3 regions of the Cellulomonas sp. A375-1 genome follow, and region 3 is predicted to be linked to each of the others. Evidence: riboswitches for the same ligand, from Rfam matches in the RefSeq annotation. Region 3 holds a riboswitch; each other region holds the start of a gene.
The links. Region 3 has a riboswitch for S-adenosylmethionine ahead of CWIS_RS06080 (LLM class flavin-dependent oxidoreductase). Riboswitches for the same ligand answer to the same signal wherever they lie in the genome.
Positions count from the first base shown of each region.

Region 1: it holds a riboswitch for S-adenosylmethionine, as region 3 does, so the genes downstream of both, CWIS_RS08285 (hypothetical protein) here and CWIS_RS06080 (LLM class flavin-dependent oxidoreductase) in region 3, are expected to answer to the same signal.
Region 2: it holds a riboswitch for S-adenosylmethionine, as region 3 does, so the genes downstream of both, CWIS_RS14150 (dicarboxylate/amino acid:cation symporter) here and CWIS_RS06080 (LLM class flavin-dependent oxidoreductase) in region 3, are expected to answer to the same signal.

Region 1 covers NZ_LFKW01000075.1:3,435-10,930, forward strand. Annotated here, with positions in the region: partial or broken gene CWIS_RS19325 (ABC transporter ATP-binding protein) at 1-32, shown strand, start outside; gene CWIS_RS08270 (energy-coupling factor transporter transmembrane component T) at 80-781, shown strand; gene CWIS_RS08275 (neutral zinc metallopeptidase) at 792-1,673, shown strand; gene CWIS_RS08280 (NYN domain-containing protein) at 1,693-2,649, shown strand; gene CWIS_RS08285 (hypothetical protein) at 2,699-3,454, opposite strand; SAM riboswitch class IV at 3,466-3,584, opposite strand; gene CWIS_RS08290 (helix-turn-helix domain-containing protein) at 3,868-4,959, shown strand; gene CWIS_RS08295 (hypothetical protein) at 4,943-5,770, shown strand; gene CWIS_RS08300 (metal-sulfur cluster assembly factor) at 6,000-6,353, opposite strand; gene sufU (Fe-S cluster assembly sulfur transfer protein SufU) at 6,350-6,838, opposite strand; gene CWIS_RS08310 (SufS family cysteine desulfurase) at 6,835-7,496, opposite strand, start outside.
Region 2 covers NZ_LFKW01000133.1:14,169-25,968, forward strand. Annotated here, with positions in the region: gene CWIS_RS14140 (Ig-like domain-containing protein) at 1-2,170, opposite strand, end outside; gene CWIS_RS14145 (fibronectin type III domain-containing protein) at 2,227-3,873, opposite strand; gene CWIS_RS14150 (dicarboxylate/amino acid:cation symporter) at 3,938-5,401, opposite strand; SAM riboswitch class IV at 5,616-5,731, opposite strand; gene CWIS_RS14155 (hypothetical protein) at 5,924-6,241, opposite strand; gene CWIS_RS14160 (DUF5703 family protein) at 6,395-6,628, shown strand; gene CWIS_RS14165 (M20/M25/M40 family metallo-hydrolase) at 6,674-8,008, opposite strand; gene CWIS_RS14170 (M3 family metallopeptidase) at 8,081-10,165, opposite strand; gene CWIS_RS14175 (ACT domain-containing protein) at 10,359-10,838, opposite strand; gene CWIS_RS14180 (lactate dehydrogenase) at 10,835-11,800, opposite strand, start outside.
Region 3 covers NZ_LFKW01000051.1:41,657-53,731, forward strand. Annotated here, with positions in the region: gene CWIS_RS06050 (TetR/AcrR family transcriptional regulator) at 1-332, shown strand, start outside; gene CWIS_RS06055 (acyl-CoA dehydrogenase) at 346-2,418, shown strand; gene CWIS_RS06060 (lipopolysaccharide assembly protein LapA domain-containing protein) at 2,528-2,764, shown strand; gene CWIS_RS17495 (DUF2599 domain-containing protein) at 2,777-3,673, opposite strand; gene CWIS_RS06070 (hypothetical protein) at 3,734-4,618, opposite strand; gene purL (phosphoribosylformylglycinamidine synthase subunit PurL) at 4,993-7,338, shown strand; SAM riboswitch class IV at 7,550-7,667, shown strand; gene CWIS_RS06080 (LLM class flavin-dependent oxidoreductase) at 8,106-9,233, shown strand; gene CWIS_RS06085 (NtaA/DmoA family FMN-dependent monooxygenase) at 9,244-10,623, shown strand; gene CWIS_RS06090 (ABC transporter substrate-binding protein) at 10,681-12,075, shown strand, end outside.

The sequences.
Region 1 (7,496 bases), on a different contig from region 3:
AGGCCCTCATGCGGACGGCCGCCCGACGATGAGCACAGACCCGACCGCCGCTGCGCCAGGCGGTTCCGCCGCTGCGCCGATGGGTCCCGTGCCGGTCGGTCCCGCGCTGCCCGGTACCCCGCTGCGTCCGGCGTGGTCCGGCCCGCTCGGCCTGCACCAGCCGGGCACGTCGCCCCTGCACCGCGCGCCGGCGGCCGCGAAGCTCCTCGCCCTGGCCGCCGCGGGCACCGCCGTCGTGCTCGTGCGCGGTCCGCTCAGCGCGGCCGTGGCGCTCGGCGTGGCGGTCACGGCGCACCTCGTCGCCGGCCTGCAGTGGCACCGCACCCGGCGCGGGCTCGTCGGCTTCGCGATCGTCGCGCTCGTCGTCGGCGTGTACCAGACCTGGGCACGCGGGTGGCAGGTCGGCTTCGAGACCGCGGCCGACCTGCTCGCCCTCGTCCTGCTGGCGACGGTCGTCACCGCGACCACGCGCGCCGACGACCTGCTCGACACCCTGCGCCGCGCCGCCCGACCGCTGCGCCACGTGGGGCTGTCCCCGGAGACGGTCGCGCTCGCGGTGAGCCTCATGCTGCGCTCCGTACCCGTGCTCGTGCAGGCCACCCTCGAGTCACGAGACGCTGCGCGCGCCCGCGGCCTGGACCGCTCACCGCGCGCGCTCGTCGTCCCGGCAGCCGTCCGCATGGTCGGTCACGCGCGGGCGACGGGCGAGGCTCTCGCCGCCCGCGGGCTGGGTGAGGACGACCTCTCCGCTGGACGCGCGCGGGGCGGCGACGAGGACTAACGTCCTGGTCGTGACGTTCCAGGAGGGTGGCAGCTTCGGCGGCGGGCGCGTGCAGTCGCGGCGCTCGGGCGCGGGCAGGGGCATGGCGATCGGCGGCGGCGTCGGCGGCCTCGGGCTCCTGGTGATCCTGGCGATCACGCTGCTGTCCGGCGGCAACGTCGACCCCGGGGCGCTGCTCGGCGGCGGCGGCGAGCCCGGGAACGACTCGACCATCGGCGCGTGCACGGCCGAGCAGGCGAACACCGACCGCGCCTGCCGACTGTCGGCGACGCTCGACTCGCTCGACACCTACTGGTCCTCGACGATGTCCGACGCGAGCGCCACCATCCCCGAGGCCGTGGAGTTCACCTCGGCGGTCTCGACGGCATGCGGTCAGGCGTCGTCGGCCTCGGGCCCGTTCTACTGCCCCGGCGACCAGACCATCTACCTCGACCTCGGCTTCTTCGACGAGCTGACCAGCCGGTTCGGCGCCGAGGGCGGGCCGCTCGCGGAGATGTACGTCTACGCGCACGAGTACGGCCACCACATCCAGAACGTCACCGGGGTGTTCGGCCAGGCCGACCGCGGTGGCTCGGGTGCCGAGTCGGACTCGGTGCGCGTCGAGCTGCAGGCGGACTGCTACGCGGGCATGTGGGCCGGCAACGCGGCGACGACGAAGGACCCCGACACGGGCGTGACCTACCTCGAGCCCATCTCGGCCGCCGAGCTCGCGCAGGCGCTCGACGCGGCCGCGGCCGTCGGCGACGACCACATCCAGGAGCAGTCCGGCACGAACGTCAACCCGGACTCCTGGACGCACGGGTCGAGCGAGCAGCGGCAGCGGTGGTTCACGACCGGCTACGAGCAGCGCGACCTCGCGGCGTGCGACACGTTCGCCGCTCGCACCCTCTGACGTCCGGCAGACTCGCCCCATGAGCACCGACGAGAGCGCTGCCCGCGTCGCGGTCTACATCGACTTCGACAACATCGTGATCTCCCGCTACGACCAGGTCCACCGGCGCGGCGCCTTCCAGTCCGACGACGCGCGCAAGTACCGCCTCGACGCCGACGGCGACGTCCCGACGAAGCTGCGCACCGCACGCGTCGACGTCGACGCGATCATCGACTACGCGTCGTCGTTCGGCCGGGTCGTCGTGAGCCGCGCGTACGCGGACTGGTCCCAGCCGGTCAACGCCGGCTACCACCAGCAGCTCATCGACCGGGCCGTCGACCTCACCCAGCTGTTCCCCGTGGGCCCGCGCATGAAGAACGGCGCGGACATCCGCCTCGCCGTCGACGTCATCGAGGACCTGTTCCGGCTCGTGGACGTGACGCACGTCGTGATCGTCGCCGGCGACTCGGACTACATCGCGCTCGCGCAGCGTGCCAAGCGCCTGGGCCGCACCGTGATCGGCGTCGGCGTCGCGGGCTCGACGAGCCGCTCGCTCATGTCCGCGTGCGACGAGTTCGCCGACTACGACGCCCTGCTCGACACGAGCACCACCCCCGAGGACGACGACGCGGACGACGCGCCCCCCGTGGCGCCCGCGACCACCGACGACGCGCCGGAACGCGCGGGTTCGGCAGCCGGGCAGGTCACCGCCAATGACGCTCCGGCTCCCGCCGGGGACCGCGCCGCTCAGCGGCGCGCCACCCAGCTCCTCATGCGGGCCATGCGCCTCATCCACGCCAAGAAGGACGACGAGCCGTGGCTGTCGTACGGCGAGGTCAAGAACCAGATGATGCGCCTCGACCCGGCGTTCGTCGAGCGGCCGTTGGGCTACTCGTCGTTCAGCGACTTCGTCGCGTCGCGCGCGAGCATCGTCGAGATCTCCAAGGAGTCGGCCAAGCACCAGCCCCGCGTCCGCCTGCGCCCCAGCTACCGCTGACGGCGGTGTGACTCCCTGGGTGGACCACACCGCCGTCAAGGCGGCAGCCCTAGGCGCGAACCCGTCCGTCGACCGAGGCGAACCGTGCGCGGACGAGACGCCCTGCCGCTGCGCCCACCGTGCGCGGTGCACGACCGACCGTCGCCAGCGCCTGCACGACCTCGCGGCCCGCGCGGTCCAGCTCCGCACGTGCCCGCGCCCGCCGCGCGCGCGCCTGCTCCGCACGGAGGACCCGCGCGAGCTCGTGGACGTCCGCCAGGACGGCGCTGCGCGCCGCATGGTCCTCGGGCGCGAGGACGCGCAGCCACTCGGCGAACCGCGCGACCCGCGCCCCGGCGTCGCGCGGGACGAGGTCGAACCGCTCGACGTCCTCGTACGCGATGGCCGGGACGAACCCGCCCGTGCCCGGACCCAGGTCGACCACCGGCACACCGAGCATCACCGCACGCGCGAACACAGGGGCCAACCGCTCCTCGCGCGCGACGCGAGCGGCGCGGATCGACGCCCATGCGGCGTCGCCGGGATCCGACGCACCGCCTGCCCGCAGCGGACCGGGGCCCGGCCGACCTGCCCGCGACCGCCCGGTCCCCGCACGGCGCGACACCTCGGACTCCAGCCACGTGCAGTCGTCGCACAGCGTCTTGGTGACCTTGAGGAGCGACTGGCCCCAGTCACCGACCAGGCACGCAGTGCACAGCTCCCCGGTGGTGATGAGGCCGACCCGGTTCCGGGCCGCGTCGGCCACCTTCGCGGGGTCGGGGCGCAGCTCGACGAGACCGTCGGCACGCAGGAACTTCTCACTCATGGGTGTACTCCCCTTCGCACTTCCCGACGGCGGTCGCCGTCGGGCCGGTCTTCCTCCGGGGGCACCGTGCGCGAGTGTGCGCGGTTGCCGGACCAGCACGCGGAGGGCGTATCGCTGGTCGCTCTTGACCTGGGGAGACGCTAACGCGGTGCGCGACGCACCAGCAAGGTGCGACGCCGCACGTCACACGAACGCAGGCGACGCGACTAGACCACCGCCGCGACGTGCTGGTCCTGCCGCGCGAGCAAGCGGGCGAACGGGCCGCCGGCTCGCGCGAGCTCGTCGGGCGAGCCCTCCTCGACGACGCGACCGCGGTCGAGCGCACCGCCTGATCGCCCTGTCGGGGCGCTCCAGCGCCGAACGTCGCGCAGGCGTTGCGTCTCGCCGTCTCTCGGTCTAGCCTGTTTCTCGTTATGGGAAACAGCACAAGTCGAGAAACGCAGGTGGTCGTTGACGCTCTGGCGAGCGTCAACGCGCTGCTTCCTGCGCCCTGGGCACTCACCGCGCGGACCGACGCCGAGACGGTCGACCAGCGCTTCGACGCGGTCGTCGACCTCACCGGACCCGTCGGCGCTTCCGCTCGACTGGTCGTCGAGGCCAAGCGCTCCGCGTCGGTCTCGTCCGCAGCGATCGTGTCCACCCTGCGCGACATCGGACGAGCCGCGGCCCTGCCCGTGCTCTACGCATCGCCATACATCGGTCCGGCACTACGCAAGGCGCTCGCTGCCGAAGGATTCAGCTATGCCGACGCGACCGGGTGGGTTCGGCTCGCCCTCGACGATCCCCCGGTCGTGGTGACCGGCCAGGGCGCCGCCAAGGCTCCCAAGGATCGGGCGAGCAGCGCCGTCACCCGCCTGAACGGCGTAGCGGCGAGCCGCTCGATCCGTGCACTGGCGTCGACAGACGCGCCGGTCGGCGTCCGCGAGCTCGCGGCCGCTGCCGGAGTCTCCCCGGGCTCGGTCTCGAAGCTGCTGGCCACCCTGGTGGCCGAGGGGATCGTCGAACGCGACGAGGCGGGCAAGATCACCTCGGTTCGTCGCCGGGACCTGATCCGGCGCTGGACCCACGACTACTCCTTCCCCTCCACCAACCCCGTCGTGGCGTACTTCATCGCGCCCCGCGGACTGCCCCGCGCCATCGATCGGCTCGTCGACGTCGCGCCCGTCATGCTCACCGGCTCGGCGGCTGCTCGCACGCTGCTGCCCGACGGTGCCACGCCGGTCGCGCCGATGAGGCTGCTCGCCCTGTACGCCACCGATCCTCGAGACCTCGCGCGCAGCCTCGGTCTGATCGACGCCGACCCCACGACGGCCAATGTCGTCATCGCCGCGCCGGCCGACCAGCGCATCCTGCCCGACGACGGCGTGGCCGTTGCGCCGGCGCCTCTCGTCGTCGCCGACCTGCTCACCCTGCCCGGGCGTGCCGACGCCGAGGCAGAGCAGCTCATGGACAGCCTGGAGGCAACCGACCCGGCATGGAAGGACGACGATGGCTCTCGATCCTGAGTACGTGGCAGCCCGTCGCGTCCTGATGGACGCCCTCGACGCCCTCGAGGGACACCGGGACAACCTCGTCCTGGTCGGTGCGCAGGCCGTGTACCACCACACTGGCGACGCCGAGCTGAACGTCCCGGTCATGACCACCGATGCCGACCTCGCCATCGACACCGCCGGCCTTGCCGACGCCCCCGAGATCGGTGAGACCTTGCGAGCGGCCGGGTTCACTCCGGGACCGAACCCCGGCCACTGGGTCGCCCTGAGCGCCGTCGCGGTCGACATCATGGTCGCGCCCCACCAGTCCGGCAGGACCCGACCCTCGGCGCGTGCGGCACATCTCGTACCGCACGACGAGCTCACCGCCCGCATCGCCCACGGACTGGAGCCCGCGCTCGTCGACAACGTCGCCGTCAGGATCGACTCGCTCGACCCGGCAGACGCCCGCACCTTCGACCTGCGAGTGGCGGGCCCCGCAGCGCTTCTGACCGCCAAGGCAATCAAGATCGGTGAACGGCTCGACCAGGCAGCGGCCCGGCCCGACCGGCTCAAGCAGAAGGACGCGCTGGACGCGTTCCGGCTACTGCAGGCCGTTGAGACCGCCGATCTGGTGCGGGGCTTCAGGGCGCACGTGCTCGAGCCGCACGCCGCGACCGCTTCCCGCACGGCGCTCGCGTTCTACCAGGCGCACGCCTCCACACCCACAGGGCTCCTCCCGGAGCTCGCGACCGCGGCCGCGCTCGATGACCCGTCCGTCGCTCCCGCGTTCACGTCGCTCGTGACCGACCTCCTCGAGTCGATGGGAGGGTCGGTGCTCGTCTGACGGACACGCAACTGATCGCGTCGCGCACGAGCATCGTCAAGGTCGTCAGGAGTCGACCAAGCACCTGCGGGGCGTCCGCCTGCTCGCACACGCCCATCACACCGCCGACTCACGACTGACCTCTGCGATGCTCGGGCGGGCGCGAGCAGGGGTGGTGGCCGAAGGCCGCTGGGGACAACAGAAGGCGGTGGACGAATCGTTCGTCGTCCACCGCCTCCGTGGTGTTGCCTCAGATGTTGAAGCCCAGCGCTCGCATCTGCTCGCGACCGTCGGACGTGATCTTCTCGGGGCCCCACGGCGGCATCCAGACCCAGTTGATCCGGAAGCCGTCGACGATCCCGTCGAGCGCCTGCGCCGACTGGTCCTCGATGACGTCCGTCAGCGGGCACGCCGCCGACGTGAGCGTCATGTCGATCACCGCGGTGTTCTGCTCGAGCGAGACGCCGTACACGAGTCCCAGGTCGACGACGTTGATGCCGAGCTCGGGGTCGATGACGTCACGCATGGCCTCCTCGACGTCGGCGACCGTCGTGGGCGACGGGCTCGACGGCGTCGTGGCCGGCGGTGTGGTGGGGGTGCTCATGCGTCCTCCCTCTCGGTGCGGGTCGCACCGGTCTTGATGAGCGCGTCGTTCAACGCGACCCAGCCGAGCAGGGCGCACTTGACGCGCGCCGAGAACTTGCCGACGCCCGTGAAGGCCGCCGCGTCGCCGAGGGCCTCCTCGGCGTCCTCGTCGTCCAGGCCCTGGCCCTTGGACTGCATGAGGTCGCGGAACGAGCCCGCGAGCCGGTCGACCGTCGTCAGCGGCTGGTCCACGACGAGGTCGTGCAGCACGGAGACCGATGCCTGCGAGATCGAGCAGCCCTGGCCGTCCCAGCGCACGCCCCGCACGACGCCGGCGTCGTCGACGTCGACCTGCAGCGTGACCTCGTCGCCGCACGTCGGGTTCACCTGGTGCGACTGCGCGGTGTGCGCGCCCGTCACCGCGTCCCCGAGGCCCCGGCCGTGCGGGTACTTGGCGTGGTCCAGGATCACCTGCTGGTACAGCTGCTCCATCGAGCTGCTCATGCGACTCCTTCGCGGTCGTCCGTCAACCCGAAGAACGTCCGGACCCCTGCCAGTGCTTCCCGGAACACCGCGATCTCCTCGTCAGTCGTGTACACGGCGGCCGAGGCGCGCGCGGTCGCCGCGACGCCGAACCGACGGTGCAGCGGCTGCGCGCAGTGGTGACCGACGCGCACCGCGACGCCCGCGTCGTCGAGCACCTGGCCGACGTCGTGCGCGTGCACGCCGTCGACGACGAACGAGACGGTCGCGAGGCGGTCGCGGGTGTCGGTCGGGCCGATCACGCGCACGCCCGGGACGGACGCGACCGCGTCGAGCAGCAGACGGGCGAGGTGGGCCTCGTGCGCCGCGACCGCGTCCATGCCGAGGTCCGCCAGGTACGTCGCGGCCGCGCCCATCGCCACGGCCTGCGAGACCATCTGGGTGCCCGCCTCGAACCGCTGCGGGGGCGGCGCGTACGTCGTCTCCGTCATGGTGACGACCTCGACCATCGACCCGCCGGTCGTGACGGGCGGCATCGCCTCGAGCAGCTCGCGCCGCCCGTACAGCGCGCCGACGCCCGTCGGGGCGAACATCTTGTGGCCGGAGAACGCCGCGAAGTCCACTCCGAGCGCGTGCAGGTCCACCGGCAGGTGCGGCACGGACTGGCACGCGTCGAGCA
Region 2 (11,800 bases), on a different contig from region 3:
CGCGCGGCGCCGAGACCGACGACGCGTACACGCTGTCGCCGCTGTAGGTCGCTCGCACCGTGTACGCGCCGGAGGCCAGCGAGGCGGGGACGGTCAGCGTCGCCGTGCCGGCGACGACCGGTGCGCCGATCACGCCGCCCGGAAGGCCCTCCAGCGAGACCGTGCCTGTCGCGCCGTCGGTCACCGTCGCGGTGTACGTCACGGCCGTGCCGTACCGCGTCGAGGCCGCCCCGGTCAGGCTGACCGCCGAGGGCTTGCCGATCCGCAGCTCGGTGCTCGAACCCGCGATCGAGTAGCCCCGGCCGAGGTAGCGGACCGTCCACACGTCGCCGATCTGGTCCGACGCGATCGTCGGAAGGGTGATCGAGGCAGAGCCGTCGCGCTTGAGCGCGACGGGCGCACCGACCGGCTCACCGGCCTGGTCGAGCACGACGACCGAGCCCGCGGGCCGCCCCGTGCCGGTGCTGGGCGCGACGTTGGCGCCGCTCGTGTTGTTCGTCACGAACGGCGCGTAGCCGGCCGCGCTGACCTGGACGCCCAGCGTGGGGGTCGTCCCGGGCACCAGGTCGGTGGAGGCGACGCCGTCGACCGTCACGCTCGTGCTGCTCGTGTAGCGGGTCGAGCCGAGCGAGCCGAGGACGTCCGCGTACGCGGCGACGGCCTCGGAGGCGAAGTCCCGCGCGTTCGCCAGCCGGTCGCCGCCGGCCGCGAGGGTGCCGTTGAGCGTGGTCTCCGGCGTGTTGGGCAGGCTGCGTCCCGCGACGTACCAGTACTCGGTCATGTACTCGGTGTACGTGCCGTTGTCGTTGACGCGGATGGCCTGGTCGACGACCGGGGCCGGCTTGCCGAGCGCGTCCTGGTGGTTCCCGTGACGGACGAGCAGCGCGGGCACCTGCAGGCGGCGGGCCGACTGGATCGTCGTGCCGGTGTCGCCACCCGGGTAGTACCAGTTCGGGTTCGCGCCGGGCTCGCCCGCAGCCGCGTACTCCGCGGACGCGTTGTGCAGGTACGTGGAGAACAGGTCGCCGTAGAGGTACCCCGGGGCGAGGGTCTTGCCGTCGGTGACCGCCGGCACCCCGCTCGTGCGGATGTGGTCGTACGCCGAGCCCGAGTTGCTCACCGAGAAGAGCGAGAAGTCCAGGTTGTAGATGGTCTTGACGCCGCTGGCCTGCGCGTCGGCGTTGAGGTCCTTGATCACCGCACGCGTGTTGTGGCACCACGTACCGCCGAACAGCAGCGGGACGTCGCTGTCCGCGTACCGCGGGTCGCTCAGCAGGTGGATCGTCTCGGGGTACGTGAGCTGCTGGACGCGCCAGCCGTCGGTGGCGTCGGCGTCGCTCAGGATCTCACCGCCGTACTTGGTGGCGTCCGTGTACGTCGCGCTGTGGCGGCGGTTCGTCTCGTCCTTGTAGAACTCGAACTGCGTGCTCACGCTGAGGTCGGGGTGACCGGCCGTCCCGCCCGCGGCGAGCAGCGTCTCCTTGACGGCGTCCTCGTACGCGAGCTGCTCGGCGGGCGTGTCGAGGTCCGCAGCGGTCTTGGTGTCCGCGAGCGAGGCGACCACCCGGTCGTCGTTGCCGCTGCCGTCCCGGCGGTCCTTGTCGAGCACCACCAGGTAGGGACCCGTGACCTTGCCGTCCGTCCGGACGAACTCCGGGGTCGGGTCGGTGCCGTTGATGAGGTCGATCAGCGGGCCACCCGTGGTGGCGGTCGCGCCCTCGTTCTGCCAGTACGTCAGGCCGGCACCGGTCAGCCGGGTCGCGAGCTCGTCCCAGTCGAAGATGTTGAGCGCGTCGCCGTCGATGCGCGGGTTGAAGACGTAGATCTTCGGCACGCCGATGCTCGTCGCCGCGGCGTTGATGTGCGCGATCTCGGCCTGCGTGCTGGCGTCCTTCGGGTCACCGATGAGCACCGCGTAGCGGCCGGACTTGAAGCGCAGCAGGTACTTCAGGCGCTCGATCGAGATGGACTCGAAGACGTGCTGGCCACGCGCAGGAGCGAGCGCCGGGAAGACGTCGGCGAAGTAGTCGAAGTCGACGCTGGAAGCGATGGCGGGAGCCGCAGCGGTGGCCGCGGCGCTCGCGCCGGGGGCGAGAGCGACCGCGGGCGCGGTCGCCAGTGCGGCGACCACGATCCCGGCGATGCTGCGTCGCAAGGAGGAGCTGGACATGGGGAGTCGTCTCTTTCTCCCGCCCGGAGGCGGGGGGTCAGGTCAGGGAGAGCGGGTCAGCGGACGGGCTGGGCCGCGGGGGTCGACGGCCCGTCCACTCGTGCGGGTGGTGCGAACTGCCAGGTGACGCTGAGCTGGCCCGCCTCGGGAGCGACGTGCACCCCGGGATAGGCCGCGACGGGGGACGAGGTGGGGGCCGCTGCGACGGGGGTCCTGACGGGCGCCGCCGCGGGCACGGTGGCGAGAGCCGCGGTGGGTGCGGCCGCCGGTGCAGCGACCGACGCCGGCGTGAAGGCCGTCAGCAGCGGGTTGCCGAGCTGCAGCGGTGGCAGGGCGCCGGGCACCGGAGCCGGGCCGGCAGGCTCGTCCGCCGCGGCGGCAGACGACGCGCGACGGGAACCGCCGCGCGCGTAGTGGGACGCCAGGAGCAGGACTCCCGCGACGGCCAGTGCGCCGAGGATCACGAGGCCGGTCAGCGGCGGCACCGTCTCGGCCGACGTCGCCTCCGCGTCCTGCGCCGCCCCGACCGGCGACGCGGCCGCGACGGTGACGGGGCTCTCGGAGACGACCGTCCCCTGGTACGCGACGACGAAGTGGTGAGCACCCCGCGGGGCGTCGTCCGGAACGACCACGTCGGTGGCGAACGCGCCCTGCTCGTCGGTCGTGACGGTCGTGAGCCGGACCGGGTCGGAGTGCAGCTCGACGTCGAGGTCGACGCCCGCGGCGTAACCCGCTCCGGTCAGCGCGACGGTCGCACCGGGGACGACCTCCCCCGTCCAGGTCAGCGTGCCGACGACCGACGCGGGCGGCGTGCCGACCGTCACCGGCACCGACGGGGTGGAGGCCGCGGACTCACCGACGTCGTTCACCGCGCGGACCGCGGCGCGGTAGCTGCCGTCCGGCAGGTCCAGGAACTCGTAGGTGGTGGTCGCCGCGTCGACCTCGGCGCGGTTGCCCCCGCTGAGCAGGACGACGTAGCCCGTCACGCTGTCGAGGTCCACGTCGACCGACGGCTCCCACGTCACGACGATCGTCGTGCCGTCGACCGTGAGGGTCGGTGTGCCGGGTGCGGAGGGCGCTCCGGGCACGACGGCCTCGTCGGGATCGATCCCGAGGTCGTCGGACACGGGCGCCGCAGGAGCCGGGACGCCCGGCGCTGTCGTGGCACCGGGAGCGGGCGTGCTCGTCGGGGGCCTGGTCGCGCCCGGGGAGGGCGTCGTGCCGGGCACAGGCGTCCTGCCGGGCGCCGGGGTCGCACGCGGCGTGGGAGTCGTGCCGGGCGTCGGCGCCTTGGTCGGTGTCGGGCTCGCCGACGGCTTCGGCGTGGGCGACTTCGTCGGGGTCGGCGTCAGGTTGTAGTCGGACGGGAGGTTGTCCGCGTAGAGCACCTCGTCGGCCGCGCCCTGCCAGATCCCGGTGCTGGCGCTGCTCTGCACGATGCGCCCCTTGTACTTGGGGTTCTTCCCGTCGTACTCGTGGCACGTCGGGATCGGCTGGCACCACTTGTCCTCGGCGAGGTTGACGAGCGCGGCGCCCTTGTCGTCCTGGAGGCAGTGCTGGTCGTCGCCGCCATCGACCCACTCGACGGTGGCCGCGCTCGCGCGGGTCGCCTGCAGGACCGGCAGGCCGAGGGCGATCACGCCGACGACGAGCGCCGCGACCAGGGGCAGGCTCCGGCGGCCGAGCTGGAGAAGAGGGTTCACGAGGGGGCGCTTTCTACGGGAAGGGGGTGCGGGGGCACGGGGGGCGAGGACGGGTGCGGGCGGGTCAGCGGGAGCCGACGGGAACGCGCGGGCTGGGCTCGATCGCGCACGCGCCGACGGGCACGCCGCCCCAGAGGGCGTCGTCGTCGGTCGTCGCCGGGGACGCCGGGTTCGAGCGTTCCGGCGTCACGGGCTCCCCGAGGTCGACGGACCGGTCCACGGAGGAGCGGAAGATCGCGTCGTCCAGGCGGCCCTCCTTGCGCGCGACGATGGTCGCGGCGACCGCGGCCGAGGTCACGTTGTTCGTGGTCCGCGCCATGTCGGCGAGCGCGCTGATCGGCAGCGTCAGGATGATGACCTCGAGCGGGAGCCCCGCAGCGGCCAGCACGGTCGTCGCGGTGACCGTCGCGGTCCCGGGCACGCCCGCGGTGCCGATCGAGACGACGAGGCCGAGCAGCACCAGCACCGCGTAGTCACCGAGCCCGTACGGGATGCCGAGTGCGTTGACGCTGTACACGGCCAGGAGCACCGGCCAGATCCCGGCGCAGCCCGGCATCCCGATCGTCGTGCCGAGCGGCGCCGTGAAACCCGCGATCTCGGCGGGCACGCCGACGCGCTCCCGGAGCAGGCTCGTGGTGAGCGGCAGCGTCCCGGCGCTGCTCTGCGTCGTGAACGCGGTGAGCTGCGCGGGGAAGATCCGGCGGAAGAACGCGACGGGGCTCACGTTCGCGGACACCCGCAGGAACACGCCGTTCACGAGGTAGGTGTGGGCGAAGCAGACGACGAACGCGACGACGAGCAGCGTGAACAGCGGCCAGAGCTGGCTCGTGTCCGCCGAGACGGTCGACGTGAACGACGCCGTGAGGGCGAGCACCGCGTAGGGCGTGAGGCTGATGACGAAGCCGACCGCGCGGTAGATGATCTCGCGTGACGCCTCGACGAACGCCTTGAACGGGGCGACCTTCTGCGGGTTCTTGTCGGCCACCAGCGAGCACGAGACCGCCACGAGGATGCTCACGAGGATGATCGGGATGATGTTGTTCTCGGACACGTCCTTGACGATGTTCGTCGGGAAGAAGCCGATGAACACCGACGTGAACGGCTGCTGGACCGAGTCGAGCGACCGGGTGTCCACGTCCTGCGTGCCCAGGTGCGCGCCCTTGCCGAGCCCGACCAGCAGCGCCGTGCCGAGTGCGAGGAAGATCGCGACGAGGTTGAGGCTGAGCAGCCAGTAGACCGACCGTCCGCCGATGGTCCGCAGCTGCGACGTCGAGCCCAGCGACGTGATGCTCGACAGGATCGAGACGATCACGAGCGGGGCCACGATGGTCAGCAGCAGGTTGACGTAGACCCGGCCGAGTGGCTGGACGTACTCGACGTGGTCGCGGAACACCACGCCGACAGCGACGCCGAGGAACAGCCCGACGAACGTCAGCACGCTGAAGTTCACGCGCTTGCGTGCGAGGGCGAACAGGCCGGCGAACAGGCCGACGGTGACGGCGAGCGCTGCGGCGTCCCAGACGTTCACGGGGTGCTCCGATCGTGCGAGGGCAGCTCCCACGACCGGGGACGGTCAGGGAGTGCTCAGGGAGGGGGAAGGGCGTGCGGCGCGCGGGACGAGGCCTCGCGCACCGAGGTGACGACGTGCGTCAGAAGGCAGCGCAGGAACATCGACGGAGTCGGTGCTCGTTCGCACACCTCACGCCCGTGCTCCTCGTCGTCGGCAGGCGCCGATCCCGCGGCGCCCGTGCTTGCCGTCGTGCACGCGCACGACGGCCTGGTCCTCACCCGGGGCACCCCACCACGGACGGAGGGTTGCCGGTCTCCCAGCCGGGGCTTGTCGGAGACGCTCGTGACCTGGTCTTCCACGACCGGATCGGCTTATGCCGACTATACCGGTCGCTTTTTCCTTGCAGGCTCTTTCTAGTGACGACGGGAGCGCGGTGTCAACAACCGGGACCCGGTGGTCCGCACTCCGAGACGCTTGTCACCCGTTCGGCCGCACCGTGGGGACCTCCCGCTCGCACCCTTGACGTGCGGCGCCGCGGGGTCAGCGCGCGGGTTCGACCTCGTCGTACTCGTCGTCGCCCGCCCAGTCGCCCTCGGCGTCCTCGGACTCGTCGTCGCCACCCTCGACGTCGTCGTCGAAGTCGTCGTCCTCGTCGTCCTCCTCGGCGAGGTAGAACGGCGTGGCCTCACCGTGGACAGTCCCGAGGGCGTCGTCGTACACCTCGAAGGCGTCGGCCAGGACGTCGTACGCGTCGTCGACCGCGGGGTCGTCCTCGCCCTGGCGCGCGACGACAGCGTTGTAGTGCGCCTCGAGCGCTGCGACGAATCGGTCCAGCGCGGCACGGGGGTCGACGGTCATGTCCGAACGGTACCGCCGCGACGGGGTGCCCGGCAGGACCGAGGGCCGCCACCACTCCCCCGCAGCGTGCGACCCGCCTCTCGGCGTACGCACGGCACCCCGCGACGCGGTGCACAATGGGCGCCACGCGAGTCGGCAACGGGAGGGTGGCGGATGACCGTCGAGACGCGTCAGCGACGCCGGGACTGGGTCGCGCAGGGTGGGCAGTACGAGTACCGGGTCCTGGTCCTCCCCCGGACGACCAGCCGCAACGACGTCCAGCGCATGCTCGTCGAGCACGCCGAGTACGGGCGCTGGGAGCTGGCCCGGTCGGTGCTCTACGTGGGTGGCGAGCGACGCGTCTGGCTGCGGCGCAAGATCCTGCGGGTCCGCAGCACGCTCGACTGACCGCCGGCCCGCCTGCGACGACGACGCCCCAGCGGGCACAGCCCGTCAGCAGGTCGACAGGAGCCGGTCCAGGACGCGCGTGCCGAACTTCAGGGCGTCGATCGACACGCGCTCGTCGACGCCGTGGAACATGCCCGCGAAGTCGAGGTCCGGGGGCAGGCGCAGGGGCGCGAACCCGTAGCCCGTGATCCCCAGCTGCGAGAGCGACTTGTTGTCCGTCCCGCCCGAGAGCATGTACGGCAGCACGGCGGCCCCGGGGTCCTCGGCGAGCAGGGCGTCGGTCATCGCGTCGACCAGCGAGCCCGTCGTCGGCGCCTCGAGCGCCACGTCGCGGTGGATGTCCTCGATGCGCACGTGCGGGCCGGCGAGCCGCTCGATCGTCGCGCGGAACTCGTCCTCGCGGCCCGGCAGGAAGCGACCGTCCACGGCGGCCTCCGCGCGTCCGGGCACGACGTTCGCCTTGTAGCCCGCGGTGAGCTGCGTCGGGTTCGACGTGTGCCGCAGGGTCGCGCCGACGAACCTGCTCGCGGGGCCGAGCGCGGCGACCAGCGCGTCGATGCCCTGCTCGTCGTACGGGTCGAACGGCAACCCGGTGAGGTCCGCGACGCCTTCCAGCAGCGCACGGACCGTGGGCGTGAGCTCGAGCGGCCACGTGTGGCGACCGATCCGCGCGACTGCCTCCGCCAGGTGCGTCACGGCGTTGTCGGGCGTGACCTGGCTGCCGTGGCCCGCGCGCCCCTCGGCGACGAGCCTCAGCCAGGCCAGGCCCTTCTCGGCCGTCTGCACGAGGTACGCACGCCGCCCGGCGACCGTGACCGAGAAGCCGCCGACCTCGCTGATCGCCTCGCTCGCGCCCTCGAAGATCTCGGGCTTGTGGTCGACGGCCCAGTGCGCGCCGTACGTGCCGCCGGCCTCCTCGTCGGCGAACATCGCCAGCACGACGTCGCGCGCCGGCTTGCGGCCCTCGCGCGCCATCTGCCGCACGACCGACAGGATCATCGCGTCCATGTCCTTCATGTCGACCGCGCCGCGGCCCCACAGCAGGTCGCCGTCGACGTGGCCCGCGAACGGGTCCACCGTCCAGTCGTCGGCCTGCGCGGGCACCACGTCGAGGTGACCGTGCACGACGAGCGCCGGCCGGCTGCGGTCCGCGCCCTCGATCCGCACCGCGAGGCTCGTGCGCCCCGGCGCGCTCTCGAACACGTCGGGCTCGAGCCCGACGTCGCTCAGCAGCGTCGCCGTGTACTCACCGGCCGCGCGCTCCCCCGGCCCGGAGCCGTCCCCGTAGTTCGAGGTGTCGAACCGGATGAGGTCGCGGCAGATGTCCACGACCTCGTCGGCGGCGGTCGGCTGGGGGTTGCGGGGCTCGGTCGTCGGCACGCGCCCACCGTACCCGCGCGCGCGGACGGCCCCCGACGGCAGCGGGGCCGCCCGCGCACGACGACTCCGCCGCTAGACCGTGGCGGCCGCCGTCAGGCCGCGACGCACCAGCAGCGGCTCGATCTGCGGGTCACGGCCGCGCAGGTCGCGGAACGCCTGGAGCGGGTCGATCGAGCCGCCCCGGCCCAGCAGCTTGGCACGGAACGCGTCACCGTTCTCCCGGCGCAGGCCACCGTTCTCGCGGAACCACTCGACCGTGTCCGCGTCGAGCACCTCGGACCAGATGTAGGAGTAGTAGCCCGCCGAGTAGCCGCTCGAGAACACGTGGTTGAAGTACGCGCTGCGGTAGCGCGGCGGCACGGGCGCGAACGCCACCCCCGCACCCTCGAGCGCCGCGGCCTCGAACGCCTCGACGTCGTCGGGGTCCGTGGGCACCTCGTCGGGCGACAGGCGGTACCAGGCCTGGTCGAGCAGCGCCGCGGCGAGGTACTCCGTGGTGCGGAAGCCCTCGCCGTCCTGGCGGCCCGCCAGGAGCGTCTCGACCCACGCCGCGGGCATCGGCTCCCCCGTCTCGTGGTGCACCGCGAACGCCTGCAGCACCTGCGGCTCCCATGCCCAGATCTCGTTGACCTGCGAGGGGTACTCGACGAAGTCGCGCGGCACCTCGGTGCCCGACTGCGACGGGTAGCGCACGGCCGAGAGGAGGCCGTGCAGCGCGTGACCGAACTCGTGGAACATCGTCGTGACCTGGTCCCACGTCAGCAGCGTGGGCTGGCCGTCGGGCGGCTTCGGGATGTTGAGGTTGTTGACCACGACCGGCGGCTCGTCGAGCAGCGTCGACTGGTCGACGAGGTTGTTCATCCACGCGCCGCCGCGCTTCGACTCGCGCGTCCAGTAGTCCGCGAGGAACAGGCCGAGACCCGAGCCGTCGGTGTCGAAGACCTCGAAGACGCGCACGTCGGGGTGGTAGCCGACGAGGTCGGTGCGCTCCGCGAACGTCAGCCCGTACAGCGCGGTCGCGGCGCGGAACACGCCCTCGTGCAGCACCCGGTCGAGCTCGAGGTACGGCCGCAGGGCCGTCTCGTCGAGCGAGCGGGCCTGCGAGCGCACGCGCTCGGCGTAGTACGCCCAGTCCCACGCCTCGAGCGTCGCGCCGGGCTCGTCCTGCTGGAGCGCGACGGTGAGCTCGACGGCCTCGGCGCGCGCGTTCGCGACCGCCGCGGGGGCGAGCCGGCCCAGGATGTCCGCGACCGCCTCCGCCGACTTGGCCGTCGCGTCCTGCGCCACGTAGGCGGCATGGTGCGGGTAGCCCAGGAGCTGGGCGCGCTCGGCGCGCAGCCGGGCCAGCTGCAGCAGGGTCGGCCGCGTGTCGTGCTCGCCGCCCAGGCCGCGGCCCACCGACGCGCGGTGCAGCCGCTCGCGCAGGCGACGGTCGCGCAGCGTGACGAGCTGCGGCTGACCCGTCGGCAGCTGCAGCTCGAGGAGCCAGCCGCCGTCGTGGCCGCGCTCGGTCGCGGACCGGGCCGCCGCCGAGCGCGCGTCCTGCGGCATCCCGTCGAGCTCGGCCTCGTCGGTCACGAGAACCGCGGCGGCGTTGGTCGCGGCGAGCACCTCACGGCCGAAGACCGTCGCCAGCGTGGTGATCTGCGCGTTGAGCTCGCGCAGGCGGTCCTGCGCGGTCTCGTCGAGGCGGACCCCGGCGCGCACGAACGTGGTGCGGGTGCGCTCGAGCAACCATGCGGTGTCGGGCTCGAGCGTCAGCGCGCCCGACGCGACCTGCGCGTCCAGCGCCTCGAGGCGGGCGAACAGGCGGGCGTCGAGGTGGATGGCGTCCAGGTGCGCGGCCAGGCGCGGTGCGACCGACTCCTCGAGCGCGTCGAGCTCGGGTGTCGAGTCGGCGCTGGACTGGTTGAAGAACGCCACGAGCACGCGCTGCAGGGTCCGGCCGGAGCGCTCCAGGGCGACGAGCGTGTTCTCGACGGTCGGCTCGCTCGGGTCGGTCGCGATCACCTCGACCTGCGCGCGGTGCTCGGCCATGCCGTAGTCGATCGCGGGCTCGTAGTGCTCGGTGCGGATCCTGCGGTAGTCGGGCAGCCCGTACGGGAGCGACGACGGGGCGGCGAACGGGTTCTCGGCATCCAGGGGCGCGCGCTTCATGCGGGCATCATCGCCCACCCGAGGCACGGACCGCAGGAGCACGGGTCGCGCGCGCCCAACGCGCTCCTCGGCGCCCGCGGTCAGCCGGAGACCCGTCGAGAGCACAGCGCCGACGACCTCGCGAGTCCCCGACGTCGTGACGTCTCGGGCCGGATCCCCATCGTTCGGCACGCTCGGGGAGGAGGGGCTCGCGTCAGGCCGTCGGCGGCGGCTGGATGACGATCGCGGTGGTGCGCGCTCCGGCCTCCCGCGCCGCGGCGACGACGTGCTCGACGTCGACGAGCGGCCCCTCGACGAGCACGGGCTGCCCGAGCGCCGACTCCCCCGACCAGCTCACAGCCGCGTGCGGCGGCGGGCGGAACGCGACGTCGCCCGGCAGGTGCATCACCGCGGCCGCGCGCACGCCGAGGTCCTCAGCTCGTCGCACCACGACGCCCGACACCGCCGCGAGACGCTCGGCCGCGCGCACGATCTCGCGCTGACGCCGCCCGGTCGTGCGGAACGTGACCGTCACCAGACCCTCGTCCGGCCCGGCGTCGCTCGTCGCGAGCGCGTCGAAGCTCACCCCGCGCGTCGCGAAGACGGCCGTGAGCGCGGCGACCGTCCCCGGCCGGTTCGCCCCGCGCACGAACACGACCCAGCGCTCGTCGAACCCCTCGTCCTGGATGCTCATGCGACCCCTCCTTCGACCGGGACGAGGGCGGTGCCGTCGCCCGCCGTGGCGGTGAGCCACGGCTCGATCGACCGGCTGACGCGGTCGGCGACCGCGGCGAGCCGACGCTCCTCGTCGTCCGCGAGCGCCGGGAGCAGCACCTGCGTCCACCCCTCCGGCCCGAGCACGACCGGCACACCCAGGACGCCTTCGACAGGCTTCCCGGCGAGCTCCACCTCGCGGTCGAGCGCGACCTGGCCCGCGACGACGGTGTCGCGACCGTCGAGCACGGTGTCGATCAGGTCGATCGTCGCGCTGGCCGTGCCCGCGGCGGTCTTGGCGCCGCTCTGCTGCGTCATCCACGGTCGTGCGGCCACGCGGACGTCCGGGGGCCAGGAGTCGACGAGGCGGAACGCGCCCGCGAGGTCGTCGACCGCGGCGGTCGCGAGCGCACGCTTCGCGGCGGCGATCTCCTCGTCGTACGTCGCGAGCGTGCGCGCGCCGCGCACGCGCGCCACCTCCGCGCGACGCTCGGCGACGTCGAGCCCCGCGATGCGCACGGTCGACCACAGCGGCACAAGGTCGTCGCCGTGCTGCCCGACGGCGAACCCGCCGACGCGGTGCCGTCGCACGCCGATCGACGCGGCGACCTCACGGCGGAACCGCAGCGTGTCGAGCCACGCGCCCATCCCGATCACGCGGTGCCGCCCGAGCGCCTCGGCGAAGATCGCGACGCCGAGCTCGACGGGGTTGGAGACCACGACGACGACCTCGCGCCCGGAGCCGTGGCGGGCCAGCGCCTCGGCGTACGTGGCGAACACGCGCGCGTTGTCGGCCGCGAGCGCGCGGCGGTCGACAGGCACGCCCGGCTCGGTGCCCGCGGTGCGTCCGGCCGCGACGACCACGACGTCGGCCACGACGTCCGCGGGGTCGAGCGCCACGTCGAGCAGCGGGGCGTGCTCGTCGTACGCGTCGACCAGGTC
Region 3 (12,075 bases):
ACTCGGTCACGCACCTGGTCGCGCTGCCGTTCGCGCGCGAGCTGGGAGAGCACGACGCGCCCGCGCCCACGGTGGCGCACGACGACATGGCGCACGACGAGGCCGCCGACGCCGCGAGGGCCGCGCGCGACTCGCTCGCCGAGGTGTGGGCCGCCGGGGCCGTGGGCTTCGTGCGCGGCTCGGGCGAGTGGTGGATGGCGCACCGCGGCGAGCCCGGCACGCCCGACCGCGCCACCTTGACCGCACAGGTCGCCGCCTGGCTCTGGGCCGGCCCGGTCGGCCTGCTCGCCCGTGAACGCACCAGCACGCGTACCGCGTGGGAGATCCGATGACCCGGGAGACCCGATGACCACCACCACCGCGACCGACCAGCGCGGCCACGAAGGCCGTTCGCCCGCCCTGTCCGTGCACGAGGACCCGCGCATCGACGTCGCTGCGCTGACCGACCAGCTGCTCGGCCCCTACGCGCAGCTGCGCCGGGAGGCCCGCGCGGTCGCCGGCAGCCCCGAGTTCCACAAGATCGAGGGTCTGCCGCTCGCCGAGCACCGCGAGCGCGTCCTGCACCAGCTGCGCGAGCTCGTCGCGAAGCACGACGTGCTGCGCGCGTTCCCCACCCGGCTGGGCGGCGCCGACGACCACGGCGGCAGCCTGTCGCGGTTCGAGGAGCTCGTCGCGGGTGACCCGTCGCTGCAGATCAAGGCCGGCGTGCAGTGGGGCCTGTTCGCGAGCGCGATCCTGCACCTGGGCACCGAGCACCACCACGACGCGTTCCTGCCGGACGCGATGTCGGTCGAGGTGCCCGGCGCGTTCGCGATGACGGAGACGGGGCACGGCTCGGACGTCGCGTCGATCGGCACGACCGCCGAGTACGACCGCGAGACGCAGGAGTTCGTCATCCACACGCCGTTCCGTGCGGCGTGGAAGGAGTACCTCGGCAACGCGGCCCTGCACGGCACCGCGGCCGTCGTGTTCGCCCAGCTCGTCACGGCGCCCGAGGGCGGTCAGCGCGTCAACCACGGCGTGCACGCGTTCTACGTCCCGATCCGCAACCCCGCCACGGGCGAGTTCCTGCCGGGCGTCGGCGGCGAGGACGACGGCCTCAAGGGCGGCCTCAACGGCATCGACAACGGCCGCCTGCACTTCGACCACGTGCGCGTCCCGCGGACCAACCTGCTCAACCGGTACGGCGACGTCGCCCCCGACGGCACGTACTCCTCGCCCATCACGAGCCCCGGCCGGCGGTTCTTCACCATGCTCGGCACGCTCGTGCAGGGCCGCGTCTCGCTCGACGGTGCCGCGGTCAACGCGAGCAAGCTCGCGCTCGCGATCGCGGTCCGCTACGCCAACGAGCGCCGCCAGTTCGCCGGTGCGGGCGAGGACGAGGTCGTCCTGCTCGACTACCAGCGCCACCAGCGCCGTCTGCTCCCGCTGATCGCCCAGACGTACGCGTCGACGTTCGCGCACGAGGAGCTGCTCGCCGCGTTCGACGAGGTCTTCTCCGGCCGGGGTGACACGCCCGAGGGTCGCGAGGACCTCGAGACGCTCGCCGCCGCGCTCAAGCCCACCTCGACGTGGAACGCGATGACGACGATCCAGGAGTGCCGCGAGGCGTGCGGCGGGGCGGGCTTCATCGCCGAGAACCGCCTCGTCGGGCTGCACCAGGACCTGGACGTCTACGTGACGTTCGAGGGCGACAACACCGTCCTCTACCAGCTCGTCGGCAAGCGCCTGCTGGGTGACTACGCCAAGGCCCTCAAGGCCGGTGGCGCGGGCGACGTCGCGCGGTTCGTCGCCGACCGTGCCGTGCACCGCACGCCGCTCGTGCGCGCGGTCCAGACCATCGCCGACGTGGGCGACGCGCGTCGCTCCGCGGGCCAGCTGCGCGACGCCGAGACGCAGCGCGAGCTGCTCACCGACCGCGTCGAGGTCATGGTCGCCGAGCTCGCGGCCGCGCTGCGCCCTGCCGGCAAGCTCCCGCCCGCCGAGGCCGCCGCGCTCGTCAACGCCCACCAGCACGAGCTCATCGAGGCCGCCCAGGCGCACGCCGAGCGCGTGCAGTGGGAGGCCTTCACGCGCGGCGTGCAGGCGGCCACGGACCCCGGCACCAAGCAGGTCCTGACGTGGCTGCGCGACCTGTTCGGGCTCACGCTCGTCGAGCGGCACCTCGCGTGGTACCTCGTCAACGGTCGGCTCTCGGCCGGCCGTGCGCGCACGGTGTCGTCGTACATCGACCGTCTTCTGGTGCGGCTGCGGCCGCACGCGCAGGACCTGGTCGACGCGTTCGGCTTCGGTCCCGAGCACCTGCGCGCGCCGATCGCGTCGGGCGCCGAGGCCGAGCGGCAGCAGGAGGCGCGGGCGTACTACCGCGCGGAGCGCGCCGCCGGACGCCTGCCCGTCCCGGAGAAGCACCTGCGCTGAGGGCCGACGCGGGCCGCCCGGGCCCGCGTCCGCCCTGGCAGGTCAGGCGCCACCGCGGCAGGATGGCCGCAGGGGGCGGCGTGCGACCGCCCGGACCACTGGAGGTCCGATGTCCGCGGGACAGCAACCGGTCGAGAGCAAGCCCGTCCCCTGGCGCCCGATCCTGGGGCTCATCGTGCTCGCGGCGGCGCTCGTGCTGATCTTCCAGAACGCCGACGAGTACCCCGTCCACCTGTTCTGGACGTCCGTGACGATGCCGCTGTGGATCCTGCTGGCGATCACGTTCGTGCTCGGGGTGGTCGTCGGCTGGATGCTCAAGACGCGACGCGCGCGGCGCAACCGCTGACCGGTTCCCGGCTCAGGTCGGGTTGCACCGGGTCGCGATCATCTCGAACGGGTCCACGTCGGGACGCCACGGCTCGAGGTTCCACGTGGCCTTCGAACGTGCGCCGAGCTGGTGGCACGCGAGCTGCGCGAGCATGCTCGCCGAGCCGGCCTCGGCGTCCGCCGCCTCGAGCTGGGCGGCCGCGAGCTCCTCGGCCGCGTGGCCGCCCGCGCGGGTCCAGTCGGCGGGCGTGACCGCGAGCGAGCGCCCGCCCTCACGCTCGCCCCAGGCCAGGTCGAGGATCGCGCGCGCGGTGAACCACAGGCCCGTCGGCTGGGCCCGCGCGGTCAGGACTGCCGCATCGCCGTGCGCCTCGAGCCGGCCTGACGGGTCCGCCCGCAGCCCCGCGACCGGGACGTCGCCGTCGAGCACGAGCGCGGTGCCGTCGGGCAGCACGTCGAGGCGCAACGGAGCGGGCGCGGCGACGACGAGGGACGTCCCGGCTCCGTCCGTCGTGTCACGCTCGGCAGCGTTGCTGTGCGCCGCCGTGGGTACCGCGGTAGGCACTGCGGCGAGAGCGGCAGTGGGGCCACCGGTCGGTGCTGCGGCGAGGTCCACCCGGACGCTGCCGTCCTCGAGCGCGCGTGGCGTGCTCGGTGCGAGCACCAGCACCGTCACGCCCTGCGACGTGATCGGCACGCCGTCGCGCAGCGCCGCGGCGGCGAGGTCAGGCTCCGCGTCCGGGGTGCCGGGTGACGACGCACCTGCCGACGGCTCGGCGGTCGAGGCGCCGGTGCTCGGGTCACGCGACGTCGACGGGCGGTCCGTGCCGGGTGCGCACCCGCTCGCCGTGACCGCGACGGCGAGCCCGATGCCGAGCAGCCCGACGACGAGCGTGCGCCCCGTCACGGAGCGGGCTGCGGCGGGCATGGCCCGACCGTAGCCCGCCCGGGCGGCCCGGAGCTCGACCAGCGAGCTCCGGGCGCGCACTCAGCTGCGGTGGGCGGGCAGGTGCCGGCGGCGGACGTGGATCATGCGCAGGGTGATGCCCGCGACCAGCGCGGTGAGCGCGAACGCGAACCCGGGCAGCAGCGAGTCGGAGCCGGTCACGGCGAGCGGGGGCTCGTCCTCGCCCTCGACGAGGACCTCGGAGTCGATGCTCGGGGTCGGCGTCGGCTCGGGGCCGGCGACCTCACCCTCGTCGTCCCCCGGGGTCGTGGGCTCGGGCGACGGGGCCGGCGTCTCCTCGTCGGACGGCACGGGGGGCACGGCCGGCGTCGTCGTGGGCTGGGGAGCGGGCGTCGACTCGACGGGCTCGGGTGCCGGGGGCGGGGTCTGCGACGGCTCGGGCTCGGGCGACCGCGTCGGCTCCGGGCTGGGCTCCTGCGTGGGCGGCGGCGTCGGCGTCACGGTCGGTGTGGGCGACGGCTCGGGCTCGGGCGACTCCGAGGGGGACGGGCTCGGCGTGGGGTACGGGTTCGGCTTCGGCTTGCACGTCGTGTTGCAGACGGGCTTCTGGCCGCCCTCGCCGAAGTGCTCGTCGTACCCGCTCACCTGCACCCACGTGATGCACGAACCCTGGGGGACGCCGACGAGCTCCCACCGCACCGTGCTCTTCCCGACGAGCGCGGCGCTCGACCGGCCGGGCTCGATGTGGATGTTGGCCGAGCCGTCACGGCCGTGCTTGGTGTAGCGCACGTTGACGTGGTCGTGGACGTCGAACGTGTCACCGACGGGGAGCGTGAGAGCCTCGGGGGAGACGTCGTAGGGGATGGGCGCGTCCGAGCCGCCGGCCGTGGCGCTCGCGGAGCTCGCGAGCAGCAGGAGGCCGGACAGGGCGGGGACGGCAACGGCGGCGACGGCGCGGCGGAGCATCAGACCTCGAATCCTCGACAAAACGGGCTAAACGGGCATCCAGCCGCGCCAGACCTTAGGGCTGATCAGGCAAAACGCACAATTGCCTCACCGGCGTGTCGGCCGCGAAACGCCGGTGAGGCAACTGTCGTCACCCGAAGGGCGGAACGACACGTGTCACCCCTTGGTGGCCTGCGGTGGGACCGCCCTGGCCCGCCGCGCGCTCGCCGCCGGCCCGTCTCGCGCCGCGCCCGCCTCGTCGCGCGCCCCGGTCGCGGGTCTGGACAGCCGTTCGGGCGGCCGCGGAGCGTCGCTATCCTGGGCCCGTCCGCCGACGACGGCCGTGCGTCCTGCCGACCAGCGCAGGCCGCGAGCGATCTCGCCCAAGGGAACCGATGACCTCCGCACCCGCGCGCCCCAGCAGCGACCAGCACTACGACACGGTCGAGGGCGCCGCCGCGACCCCCGACCTCGCGCAGCCGTACGCCGAGCTCGGACTCAAGCCCGACGAGTACCAGCGCATCCGCGACATCCTCGGGCGGCGCCCCACGGCCGCGGAGCTGGCCATGTACTCGGTCATGTGGTCCGAGCACTGCTCGTACAAGTCCTCCAAGACGCACCTGCGGCAGTTCGGCGACAAGACGACGCCGGCCATGAAGGAGCACCTGCTCGTCGGGATCGGCGAGAACGCGGGCGTCGTGGACATCGGCGACGGCTGGGCGGTCACGTTCAAGGTCGAGTCGCACAACCACCCGTCGTACGTCGAGCCGTACCAGGGTGCCGCCACGGGCGTCGGCGGGATCGTGCGCGACATCATCTCGATGGGCGCGCGCCCGGTCGCGGTCATGGACCAGCTGCGCTTCGGCGCGATCGACCACCCGGACACCGCCCGCGTGGTGCACGGCGTGGTCGCGGGCGTCGGGGGCTACGGCAACTCGCTCGGCCTGCCGAACATCGGCGGCGAGCTCGTGTTCGACCCCAGCTACCAGGGCAACCCGCTCGTCAACGCGCTGTGCCTGGGTGTGCTGCGGCACGAGGACATCCACCTGGCCAACGCCTCGGGCACGGGCAACAAGGTCGTGCTGTTCGGCGCGCGCACCGGCGGTGACGGCATCGGCGGTGCGTCGATCCTCGCGAGCGAGACCTTCGACGACACCAAGCCGTCCAAGCGGCCCTCGGTGCAGGTCGGCGACCCGTTCATGGAGAAGGTGCTCATCGAGTGCTGCCTCGAGCTGTACGCCGCGCGCGTCGTCGAGGGCATCCAGGACCTGGGTGCCGCCGGTATCTCGTGCGCGACGTCCGAGCTCGCGTCCAACGGTGACGGCGGCATGCACGTCGACCTCGAGAACGTGCTGCTGCGCGACCCCACCCTGACGGCCGGCGAGATCCTCATGTCGGAGTCGCAGGAGCGCATGATGGCGGTCGTCACGCCCGCCAAGCTGGACGAGTTCCTCGCGATCACCGCGAAGTGGGACGTCGAGACGGCGATCATCGGCGAGGTCACGGGCACGGGTCGCCTGACGATCGACCACCACGGCCACCGCATCGTCGACGTCGACCCGAAGACCGTCGCGCACGAGGGTCCGGTGTACGACCGCCCGTACGCGCGTCCCGCGTGGCAGGACGGCCTGAACGCGGACACGTCCGCGTCGCTCGCGCGTCCGACGAGCCCCGACGAGCTGCGCGCGACCGCGCTGCGGCTGCTCGGCTCGCCCAACCTGGCCTCGAAGTCGTGGGTGACCAAGCAGTACGACCGCTTCGTGCAGGGCAACACGGCGCTCGCGCAGCCCGACGACTCGGGGGTCGTGCGCGTCGACGAGACCACGGGTCTCGGCGTCGCTCTCGCGACCGACGCCAACGGCCGCTACGGCAAGCTCGACCCGTACACGGGCGCGCAGCTCGCGCTCGCGGAGGCGTACCGCAACGTCGCGACGACGGGTGCGCGCCCGCTCGCCGTGACGGACTGCCTCAACTTCGGCAGCCCCGAGCACCCCGACTCGATGTGGCAGCTCGTCGAGGCGATCCGCGGCCTGGCCGACGCGTGCCAGGTGCTCGAGGTCCCGGTGACCGGCGGCAACGTCTCGCTCTACAACGGCACGGGCGAGCCCGGCCTGATCGACTCGGCGATCCACCCGACGCCCGTCGTCGGCGTGCTGGGCGTGCTCGACGACGTGGCCGCCGCGGTGCCCTCGGGCTGGACCGCGCCCGGCATCGCGGTCTACCTGCTCGGCACGACGCGCGCCGAGCTCGACGGCTCCGCGTGGGCCGACGTCGTGCACGACCACCTCGGCGGCCTGCCGCCCGCGGTCGACCTGGCGGCCGAGCGTCGTCTCGGCGCGGTGCTGCAGAACGCGGCGCGCGACGACCTGGTGGACGCCGCGCACGACCTGTCGGAGGGCGGTCTGGTCCAGGCGCTGCTCGAGTCCTCGCTGCGGTTCGGCGTGGGCGTGCGCGTCTCGCTCGACGCGCTGTGCGAGCGCGACGGCGTCACGCCGTTCGAGGCGCTGTTCTCGGAGTCCACGGCGCGTGCGCTGGTCGCCGTGCCGCGCTCGGAGGAGGTGCGCTTCGCCGACCTGTGCGTCGCGCGCGGCGTGCCGGCACTCAAGCTGGGCCAGACGGCCGACGTCGCGACGGGCGACGAGGAGGCGGGCCCCGCCGTCGAGGTCGAGGGCCTGTTCACGATCCCGCTGGCCGAGGCCGGCGAGGTCTTCGAGGCGACGCTCCCGCGCCACTTCGGCTGACCACCCCTGCTCGGACGAAGCCCGCGGTGCCGCTCGGTGCGGCCCGCGGGCTTCGTCGTCCCTGCGCGCGTCAGGGTCGTGCGGGGTCGCCCGACGATAACCCGACTTATTCAGTCCAGATTGTGGGACCGACGGGATGCGCCGTTGACTCCGTCCGGCCCCACCCCTAATTTCTGACCAACGCAGTCCGGATTGTCGGTCTGCGGACAGAGGTCATGAGCTCCGACGCGTAGCCCCGGCTGGTCGGACGGCAACCCTCCCGCGCGGCGGGGTGCCCCGGGTGAGGACCTGGCTCGAGCGGCACCCGCCGTCCGAGCAACGCGCCAGACCCCGGACAGGGGACGAAGGAGACCGCACGCATGAGCACGAGGAGCCTGACCGCGGACGTCCGCGCCACGCACCTGTGCACGCGCTGTCGCGTCAGGTGCGCCGCCGAGAGCTGTCGCTGAGACGACGTCCCGCGCACCGGGGCCCGCGGGCCACACCGCTCGTCGCCGGCGCTGACCGGCGCTGACTGGCGCCGTCCTCCCGGACCGCGCCCGTCTGGGCGGGCCACGCCGGCGCCGGCGACCTTCCCACCCACCACCTGACGGCCCCAGCCGTCCGGTCCTGCGCGCGTGCGCCGACCGCGGCGTCCTCGCCGACGGCAGGCGGGCCCGCGGCACGCCACGGACCACCGATCACCCGCCGCGCACGCGGCCTCGAGATGGAGCCCTTCGATGTCCCAGCACTCCCACCCTCGCTCGCGCTCGGACCGCACTCGGTCGGTGCACCTAGGCGTCGACCTCACCGACGCCGGTGCGCACCCCGCCGCCTGGCGCACGCTCGGCTCGCAGGCGCAGCGGCTGTTCGACGCGCAGCGCCTGGACGCCCTCGTCGCGACCGCGCAGCGCGGCCTGCTCGACCTCGTCGCGTTCGACGACGCGTTCTCGCTGCAGCCCGTGACCCGCCACGGCGTGCAGGGACGGCTCGACGCCGCGCTCGTCGCCTCGCGCCTGGCGCCCCGCTCGGCGGGCATCGGTCTGGTGCCGACGATCGACACGACGCACACCGAGCCGTTCCACGTCTCGAAGGCGGTCGCGACGATCGACCACGTCAGCAGGGGGCGCGCCGCGTGGCAGGTCGGCTGGTCGACGACGCAGCAGGCGACGGACGCGTTCGGGCGCAAGGCCGCGCAGGACGAGGTCGACGCGATCGACGAGGCGGGCGAGGTGATCGACGTCGTCGGCCGGCTGTGGGACTCGTGGGAGGACGACGCGGAGATCCGGGACCAGGCCACGAGCCGGTTCGTGGACCGCGACAAGCTGCACCACGTCGACTACGAGGGCATCCGGTTCGCGGTCAAGGGTCCGTCGATCACGCCGCGGCCGCCGCAGGGCCGGCCGCCGGTCGTGGTGACGGCGACGAGCGACGAGGCGCTCGCGTTGGCCGCGCGCCGGGCCGACGTGGTGCGCCTGCGCGCGACGAGCCTCGACGACGCGCTCGCCCAGCGCGCGCGGCTGGACGACCTGGCGGGCGACGCGGGCCGCAGCACCGACGAGGTGCGCGTGCTCGTCGACACGTACGTCGTCCTGGCCGACGACGAGTCGAGCGCGCGTGCGCGCCTCGAGCTGCTCGACGACCTCGAGCCGTCGTCGTGGGCGACGGACTCGCTCGTGCACGTGGGGACGGCCGGTGCGCTGGCCGAGACGATCGAGACGTGGGTCGCGGCGGGTGCCGTCGACGGCTTCCACGTGCGGCCGTCGTCGCTGTCCACCGACCTCGACGTGCTTGTCCACCGGGTCGTGCCGATCCTGCAGAGCGCAGGACTGTTCCGCACCGCCTACCCGGGTCGCACGCTGCGCGACACGCTCGGTCTGACGCGTCCCGCCAACGTGTTCGCCGCGACGGCCTGAGGGCGGGGCCATGACGACGCGACCGCGCAAGCAGATCCACCTGGGCATCCACTTCCCGGGGGTCAACAGCACGACCGTCTGGAGCGACCCGGACTCGGGTAGCCAGATCGACTTCGACTCGTTCGAGCACCTCGCGACGCGCGCCGAGGCCGCCAAGCTCGACTTCTTCTTCCTCGCCGAGGGTCTGCGCCTGCGCGAGCACAAAGGGCGCATCCACGACCTCGACGTCGTCGGCCGGCCCGACACCCTCCCCGTGCTCGCGGCGATCGCGGCGGTCACCGAGCGCATCGGGCTCGCGGGGACGATCAACACGACGTTCAACGAGCCGTGGGAGCTCGCGCGGCAGTTCGCGACGCTCGACCTGCTCTCCGGTGGTCGCGCCGCGTGGAACCTGGTGACGAGCCCGGACGCGTTCACGGGCGAGAACTTCCGGCGTGGCGGGTACCTCCCGTACGCCGAGCGGTACGAGCGCGCCGCGGAGGTCGTGCGGGTCGCCCGCGCCCTGTGGGACTCGTGGGACGACGACGCGGTGCTCGCGGACACGGCGACCGGCCGGTTCCTGCGCGACGCCGGCGTGCGTGAGGTGGTGCACGACGGCACGCACGCGCAGGTCCGGGGGACGTTCACGACGCCGCGCGGGCCACAGGGTCATCCGGTGCTGTTCCAGGCGGGCGACTCGGCGCAGGGCCGGGACTTCGCGGCACGCACCGCGGACGTCATCTTCTCGATGCACTCGACGTTCGAGGCGGGCCGTGCGTTCTACGACGACGTGCAGGCGCGCCTCGTCGCGAACGGCCGCACCCGTGGGGACCTGAAGATCCTCCCGGCGACGACGGTCGTCATCGGCCAGACAACCGACGAGGCGCACGAGCGCGCCGAGCACATCCGGCGGCAGCAGGTCTCCGGCCCGACCGCGATCGCGTTCCTCGAGCAGGTGTGGGGCCGTGACCTGACGGCCTACGACCCGGACGGCCCGCTGCCGGAGGTCGATCCCGACGTCGAGAACATCTCGATCACGCGCGGTCGGGTGCGCCACACCACCGACCCGCTCGCGGTCGCCCGCGCGTGGCGTGAGCAGGCCGAGGCGAACCGCTGGTCGATCCGCGACCTCGTGATCCGCACGACGACCCGCGGCTCGTTCGTCGGAACGGCGCAGCAGGTGGCCGACGACCTGGACAGGCACGTCCAGGAGGACGCCTCGGACGGCTTCATCCTCGTCCCGCACCTGACGCCGCACGGCCTCGACGACGTGCTCGACCAGGTGATCCCGCTGCTGCAGGAGCGCGGCTCGTTCCGCTCCGACTACACCGGCCCGACCCTGCGCGACCACCTGGGCCTGGCCCGCCCCGATCCGGCGTCGCAGCACGCGGCGGCCGAGCTCACCGCCTGACCGGACCAGCGCTCTGCCCGTTCATCCCCCGGCCTTCGGGCCCCTCGAGAGGACATCATGACCAGCACCGTCGACCGCCGCCGCACCCGCTACCGGGTGCTGGCCGCCTCCTTGCTCGCCCCCGCCCTGCTGCTGGCCGCCTGCTCGTCGGGCAGCGGCGACCCCGCGGCCGGACCCGCGACGTCCGCGACCTCGACCCCGGATACGGCCACCGCGACCCCGGGCGGGACGCTGCGCTTCGCGCTCGGTGCGTCGCCGTCGGGCGTCGACCCGCAGCAGGTCGGCTCGAACGTGAGCATCTACATCGCGCGCCAGCTCGCGGACTCCCTGACCGACCAGGACCCGGCCACGGGCGAGATCGTGCCGTGGCTCGCGACGAGCTGGGACGTGAGCGACGACCTCACGACCTTCACGTTCCACCTGCGCGACGACGTGACGTTCTCGGACGGCACCCCGCTGACCGCGACCACGGTCAAGGCGAACCTCGACGCGCTCGCGGGCCCGCTCGGCGCGTCGGCGCCGCTCGCGGCGAGCTACCTGGGCGGCTACACCGAGACGCGCGTGGACGACGAGCACACGGTCACGGTCGTGTTCGGCGCACCGAACGCGCAGTTCCTGCAGGCCACGTCGACCGTCTCGCTCGCGATCCTGTCCGACGCCACCGCGACGGCCGACCCCGCCGCACGGCTGCAGGGCGAGGTCGTCGGCTCGGGCCCGTTCGTGCTCGAGAGCTACACGCAGGACCAGGGGGCGGTGATCACGCGGCGCGACGGCTATGCGTGGGCCTCGGAGGTCTCGCGGAACCAGGGCGAGGCGTACCTCGACCAGATCGACTTCACGGTGGTCCCGGAGTCCGGGGTCCGCGCGGGCGGACTCGCGTCCGACCAGTTCGACGCGGTGGGTGACGTGCTCCCGCAGGACGTCGCGCAGGTCGAGGGCGCCGGGGGCTCGGTGCTCACGCGCACGAACCCGGGCGTCACGTTCGTCCTGCAGCCCAACGTGACCGTCGCGCCGCTCGACGACCCGGACGTCCGCCAGGCGCTGAACGTGGCGATCGACCGGCAGCAGCTCGTCGACACGGTGCTCTCGGACGCGTTCAGGCCCGCGACGAGCGTGCTCGCCTCGACCACTCCCGGGTACACGGACCTGTCCGACGACCTCGCGTTCGACGCCGCGAAGGCCGAGCAGCTGCTCGACGGCGCGGGCTGGACGAAGGGCACCGACGGCATCCGCGAGAAGGACGGCGCGAAGCTGAGCGTCGACGTGGTCTACGCACCGCTGTTCACCGGCTCGCAGGCCGTGCTCGAGCTCGCGCAGCAGCAGCTGCGGGCCGTCGGCGTCGACCTGGTGCTGCGCCAGCTCACGCCCGCGGACCAGCAGGCCGTGCTGACCTCGGGCGACTACGACACGTACTACTACAACGTCACGCGCGCCGACGCCGACATCCTGCGC